3 regions of the Nostoc sp. ChiQUE02 genome follow, and region 1 is predicted to be linked to each of the others. Evidence: predicted binding sites of a transcription regulator. Region 1 holds the regulator's gene; each other region holds the start of a gene.
What was found. The regulator HrcA, encoded in region 1, represses chaperone genes, less so after heat shock. The targets are predictions, from matches to a motif close to TTAGCACTCNNGANTCNNGAGTGCTAA.
Positions count from the first base shown of each region.

Region 2: groES (co-chaperone GroES) is a predicted target of HrcA. The motif match lies at 857-883, and genes of this name have one in related genera.
Region 3: groL (chaperonin GroEL) is a predicted target of HrcA. The motif match lies at 904-930, and genes of this name have one in related genera.

Region 1 is NZ_JAVRBN020000005.1:176-2,453, reverse strand. It holds gene hrcA (heat-inducible transcriptional repressor HrcA) at 214-1,344, shown strand; gene RM347_RS06625 (DUF2834 domain-containing protein) at 1,467-2,141, shown strand.
Region 2 is NZ_JAVRBN020000001.1:121,514-123,791, reverse strand. It holds gene RM347_RS00560 ((2Fe-2S) ferredoxin domain-containing protein) at 134-292, opposite strand; gene groES (co-chaperone GroES) at 902-1,213, shown strand; gene groL (chaperonin GroEL) at 1,323-2,278, shown strand, end outside.
Region 3 is NZ_JAVRBN020000068.1:9,492-11,769, forward strand. It holds gene RM347_RS32735 (MraY family glycosyltransferase) at 1-805, opposite strand, end outside; gene groL (chaperonin GroEL) at 963-2,278, shown strand, end outside.

The DNA of each region.
Region 1 (2,278 bases):
TACATTAGAATTAGCAGCTTTTGCAAAAAAAGTTGAGCTACTATTTCAATCGCACTCTTAAAAACTGCCGTATGTATATAAACTTTAAAAATACTTATCATAATATAATTGTATAATTTGCTATCTTAATCAATTATTAATATTCTCTGTTTTCGATTAAATCCACAAATTTTTTCAGAGTTTGATTAAAATTTGCTTCAGCAAAACATACCTATGGAAGTTCAGCTAACAAATCGACAACAGCATATACTTTGGGCAACGGTACGTCACTACATTGCTACGGCAGAGCCTGTTGGTTCAAAGGCTTTGGTCGAAGAGTACGACCTGGGTGTAAGCTCGGCTACAATTCGTAATGTGATGGGCGTTTTAGAAAAGTCTGGATTACTCTACCAACCACACGCTTCTGCTGGACGTGTACCTTCAGATTCAGGCTATCGCATTTATGTTGATCAGCTAATTACACCTTCTCTGAGAGACGCTACGCGTAGCTCGCTTCCACGAAGTGGTACGGAAACTTTAGGGCGAGAAGTAGAGATGGCACTACAAAAGCGTCTCCAGTGGGAAGATTGGAGTTTAGAAACCCTACTGCAAGGAGCCGCGCAAATTTTAGCAACCTTGAGTGGTTGCATTAGCTTGATCACTATGCCGCAAACCACTACAGCGCTATTGCGACATCTGCAATTAGTGCAAATTGAAGCGGGGCGGATCATGCTGATTGTCGTGACTGATGGTTACGAGACACATTCCAAATTGATGGATTTGTCGCCAACACCAGAAGAAACACAACGGGATTCAGAGGTAATTGATCGCGAGTTGCAGATTGTTTCTAACTTTTTGAATAGTCACCTGCGGGGGCGAAGTCTGTTGGAATTAGCCTACCTCAACTGGAGCGAACTAGATCAGGAGTTCCAGCGCTACGGGGAATTCTTGAAAAACTCAGTTGCCGAATTGACTCGTCGCACTCTTGCACCGACTGCAACACAAATTATGGTTCGGGGTGTTTCAGAAGTTTTGCGCCAGCCGGAATTTTCCCAATTACAGCAAGTACAAACGATTATCCACCTGCTGGAAGAAGAACAAGACCAACTATGGCGATTAATATTTGAAGAACCAGAACCGGAGGATACTGGTAAACCAAAGGTAACGGTTCGCATTGGCGCAGAAAATCCATTAGAACCGATACGTACGTGCACCTTGATTTCTTCCAACTATCGCCGAGGTTCGATACCAGTAGGAAGTGTGGGGGTTTTGGGGCCAACGCGCCTAGATTATGAAAGTGCGATCGCAGTAGTAGCATCTGCTGCTGATTACCTCTCAGAAGCTTTCAGTTATTTCAATCCTTAAATCGTATCAGGTGATATTTAGGAACAAGCCGCTATGCCTCTAGGCGAGTGAACAATACCATAGCAAGCAGATAGCCAGATTTGTAGCGGCAAAATTAATAATTAATACTACTTAAATCTTTCATGCTTAGAAAAATTGCCTTTGGTCTACTGTGGCTAGGATTTGTTGTCTATGCTTTTTTCCTCGCGCCTCCCGATCAACCCGGTACGTTCGAGTTGATTAAAAAACTTTCTATCGGTCAGTGGCAAGGCGTTAACCCATTAGTCATAGCACTATTCAACCTCATGGGCATCTGGCCTCTTATTTATAGCGCAGTAGTTTTTATTGATGGTAGAGGACAAAAAATGCCTGCTTGGCTGTTTTCTACTGCTTCTTTGGCAGTTGGTGCTTTTGCTTTGTTGCCGTACTTAGCCCTACGAGAACCAAATAATCAGTTTATCGGTCAAAAGAATACCTTCCTCAAGCTGCTAGATTCTCGTGTGACTGGTTTAGTCTTAACGGTAGCCACGGTTATTCTAGTTACCTACGGTTTAAGAGGAGGAGATTGGGGCAGTTTTGTGCAAGAGTGGCAAACTAACCGCTTCATCAATGTGATGAGTTTAGATTTTTGCTTACTCTCCCTATTATTTCCCACATTAATGGGGGATGATATGGCACGTCGCGGTTGGCAAAAACCGCAGTTTTTCTGGTTAATAACCTTGATACCGCTATTCGGCCCATTGGTTTATTTATCCGTGCGTCCACCTTTGCCGGAAGTGGGTATAGACTCCATATCCAAGCAGCCAGCAACGAATTGAAGAATAAAGTGCATTTTTCACAATCCAAAATCGTTCGACTGAGCGTAGCCGAAGTCTAAAATCCAAAATGGTATTATCCAAAGTCCCCCTTGGACAAAGGTTTGGGGATTTTTTGTGGGTGCGTAAATCCCAAGAGA
Region 2 (2,278 bases), on a different contig from region 1:
TGATTAAATAATAATCCTTCTGACTCACAAGTAAGTATTGGCTTAAAGATGACCCTACCTCAAAACCAACCCGCACTTTCTTAAAGCTTACTGCTGTACCATATCCTTCGGTTGTTAAGCCTCTATGAGGTGTTCACAAGAAACTGGGGAAGTTTCTGGCAAAGGATGGGTTCAAAATGCATATTCTTGCATATTCTTCTACCACCTTATTGCCTATTAAGTGTTCTTGGATGATCCGCTCAATAACTTCCGGGTTTGCTTGGCGATACCAGACACCATCAGGGTAAACCACTATTATGGGTCTAGAACAAGAAACACGCAAGCAGTTGGCTTTAGTTTTATAGACACAAATGGGATGACTCTGTTGCGGCTCATCAAGTTTTAACTCTTTAAGTCGCTTTTTTAGTATTCCCAGGATTCCAGACTAGCTCGTTTTGAGCAGCAATTGGCAATTGTCTGGTCAGCGCAAATGAAAATGTACCGCTGAATTTTTGCAAGTCCTAAACTTTCTACACAATTACTCAGGGTCTTACATTCTAGGGATTTAGTGGTTTTGGGGATTTGATGGCTGGACTGGATTACTGTATTGTTACTCATCGAGCGGCTCCCTGATTACAGTTCTATAACAATTTCCAAGCTTTGCAAATAAAGTTGCTGAGAAAGGGAATGAGGAAAATTTTTATAACTCCTAACTCCTAACTCCTAATTCCCCACTCCCTACTCTCTTCGTAACTTACGGAACAGAACCCGAAAGGTAGAAATAATTAAGCATTTATACTTAAGTACATCTATGACTCTCTAGTTCGGGAACCCGTACTCAAGGAATTCTTGCCATTGGACGCCACTTTTCGGTAGATTAGCACTCAGGAGTTGAGAGTGCTAAACTCTGGAGAAAATAATTATGGCAGCTTTATCTCTAAGCGTTTCTACAGTTAAGCCTTTGAGCGATCGCGTTTTCGTAAAAGTGAGCGCCTCTGAGGAAAAGACCGCAGGTGGTCTGTATTTGCCCGACACCGCCAAGGAAAAGCCCCAGGTAGGGGAAGTAGTCGCCCTTGGTCCTGGCAAGCGTAATGATGACGGTAGCCGTCAGGAATTGGAAATTAAAGTCGGCGATAAGGTGCTGTACTCTAAGTACGCTGGCACTGATATCAAGCTCGGCACCGAAGAATATGTACTGCTTTCTGAAAAAGATATTTTAGCAGTTGTTATCTAGTGGGGAGTGGGGAATAGGGAATAGGGAATGTCAAAGACAATGCCCAATGCCCAATGCCCAATGCCCAATTCAAGAAAAAAATTGACTTACTCCCGGAATTTAGACACCTATGGCAAAGCGCATTATCTACAACGAAAACGCCCGTCGCGCCTTGGAACGAGGCATTGACATCCTGGCTGAGGCTGTAGCTGTTACCCTTGGCCCAAAAGGTCGTAACGTAGTCCTAGAAAAGAAATTTGGCGCACCGCAAATTGTGAATGACGGTGTAACCATTGCCAAAGAAATCGAATTAGAAGATCACATTGAAAACACTGGTGTAGCTCTGATTCGTCAAGCTGCTTCTAAGACCAACGATGCTGCGGGCGATGGCACCACCACTGCCACCGTTTTAGCTCATGCGATCGTCAAAGAAGGCTTGCGGAACGTTGCAGCTGGTGCTAACGCAATTTCCCTGAAGCGCGGTATTGACAAAGCTACTGCCTTCTTGGTAGAAAAAATTGCTGAACACGCCCGTCCAGTGGAAGATTCCAAAGCCATTGCCCAAGTTGGTGCGATCTCGGCTGGTAATGACGAAGAAGTTGGTCAGATGATTGCCCAAGCAATGGATAAGGTGGGCAAAGAAGGCGTAATTTCCCTAGAAGAAGGGAAATCTATGTTCACCGAGTTGGAAATCACTGAAGGGATGCGCTTTGACAAAGGCTACATCTCTCCCTATTTTGCCACCGATGCTGAACGGATGGAAGCGGTTTTTGATGAGCCTTTCCTCCTGCTAACCGATAAGAAAATCGCTTTGGTACAAGACCTCGTACCAGTGTTAGAGCAAGTAGCCCGTGCTGGTCGTCCTTTGGTGATTATCGCCGAAGATATCGAAAAAGAAGCTTTGGCAACCTTGGTAGTAAACCGTTTACGCGGTGTACTCAACGTGGCTGCTGTTAAGGCTCCTGGCTTTGGCGATCGCCGCAAAGCACTGCTAGAAGACATCGCTGTTTTAACTGGTGGTCAACTAATCACCGAAGATGCTGGTTTGAAGCTAGATAACACCAAGCTGGATAGCTTGGGTAAAGC
Region 3 (2,278 bases), on a different contig from region 1:
ACAACAGAAATAAAACCGTAGGAATTAGCGCATAAACTGTGTTTTGTTGCAGTTTGCCTAAAATACTAGTTGCTGCCAGCACATAGCCGAAAAAGTATGCTCCAGCATCACCCATAATAATTCGTGACGGATGGAAGTTATGGCGTAAAAAGCCCAGTGCAGCACCTCCCAAAGCTGCGAGTACCAAGATTGCCGCTGCACGATTGTTAAATTGGGCTGCAACGCCCAACAAACTCATGGCGGTAATAAAGCTGATTCCTCCTGCCAAACCATCCATACCATCCATCAAGTTGATGGCGTTGGTAATTCCTACTACCCATAGTACTGTCAGCGACATGGACAGGAGCGAGTCGATGGGGGTGCCAAACAGAACTTGGACACTAATGCCATTAGCTACCAGCAACAGCGCCGTGACAATTTGCGCCCACAATCGAACAGAGGGCGGTAAGCCGAATTGATCGTCGATAAAGCCCACAAGAACTAATATCGAACCCCCCAACAGAATAGTGAGCACCTGAGCCAATACATTTTGGAGTTCGATGGGTCGTAAAAGGCTAGCTAATACCAGCGCGGCAATCACACCTGCATAAATAGCCAGCCCCCCTGCATTGGGCAAAGGTTCTCGATTGAGTCGCCGTGCGTTAGGTTGGTCAGCCCAACCTACCCGCAAGGCGAATTTGCGTACTGTCGGAATTAAACGCCACGTTACAAGCCAAGCTAAGAGGAACGTAAATACTACCGCCAACCAGCCGGTGCCGCTAGGGTCGGCAATACCGAGGGACTTAAGGGAGTTGTCTAGATTCATCTCCCAATTCAAGCATTACTGCCTGTATCTAAAATGAGCATCACCTGTATATTAATCAATTTTTTTATTTCCATTTGTAACTTGAGCCGCTGGGGAGATTAGCACTCTTGCTCTGTGAGTGCTAAATTGTCTAATGGAAGCGCTAGAGAAATAAAACATGGCGAAAATTATTGCATTTGACGAGGAATCGCGGCGAGCTCTAGAAAGGGGTGTTAACGCCCTTGCCGATGCCGTAAAAATCACCTTGGGGCCCAAAGGTCGCAATGTCCTTTTAGAGAAAAAATTTGGCGCACCTCAAATTGTCAACGATGGTATCACTGTTGCCAAGGAAATTGAATTAGAAGATCCTTTGGAAAATACTGGTGCAAGACTCATCCAAGAAGTGGCCTCAAAAACTAAAGATGTCGCTGGGGATGGTACAACCACCGCCACAGTTTTAGCACAGGCCTTGATTCGGGAAGGTTTGAAGAACGTCGCGGCGGGTAGTAACCCAGTTAGCTTGAGACGCGGGATCGACAAAACTATTGAGGCACTGGTGCAAGAAATTGCCAAGGTAGCCAAGCCAGTAGAAGGAAGTGCGATCGCTCAAGTTGCTACTGTCTCTGCTGGTAACGATGAAGAAGTTGGCGATATGCTAGCCCAAGCAATGGAAAAAGTCACCAAAGATGGTGTGATTACCGTTGAAGAATCAAAATCCTTAACTACCGAATTAGAAGTGGTTGAGGGGATGCAGATTGACAGGGGTTATATTTCTCCCTACTTCGTCACCAACAACGAGCGGCAAATAGTCGAATTTGAAAATGCCCGGATCTTGGTTACTGATAAAAAAATCAGCAGCATTCAAGATTTAGTGCCAATTTTGGAAAAAGTTGCTCGTTCTGGTCAGCCCTTACTGATCATCGCTGAAGATGTCGAAGGTGATGCTTTGGCAACTTTGGTAGTGAACAAAGCGCGGGGTGTACTAGCCGTCGCTGCGATTAAAGCGCCTGGGTTTGGCGATCGCCGCAAAGCTTTGTTAGAAGATATTGCTATTCTCACCGATGGACAGTTGATTTCGGAAGAAATCGGCTTAAGCTTGGATACCGCTGCTCTAGAAGCTTTGGGAACTGCCCGCAAAATCACCATTGACAAAGAAAGCACCACAATTGTCGCTGGTAGTCTCACCAAACCAGAAGTACAAAAACGGATTGGTCAAATTCGCAGACAGTTGGAAGAAACCGATTCTGAATACGATCAAGAAAAACTGCAAGAACGCATCGCCAAGCTCGCTGGCGGCGTGGCAGTGATTAAAGTGGGTGCGGCAACCGAAACCGAACTCAAAGACCGTAAACTGCGGATTGAAGACGCGCTCAACGCTACTAAAGCTGCTGTGGAAGAAGGTATTGTTCCTGGTGGTGGCACAACCTTAATTCACTTAGCTAAGGCGGTAGAAGCGATTAAAAAGACCTTACAAAATGACGAAGAAAGAATTGG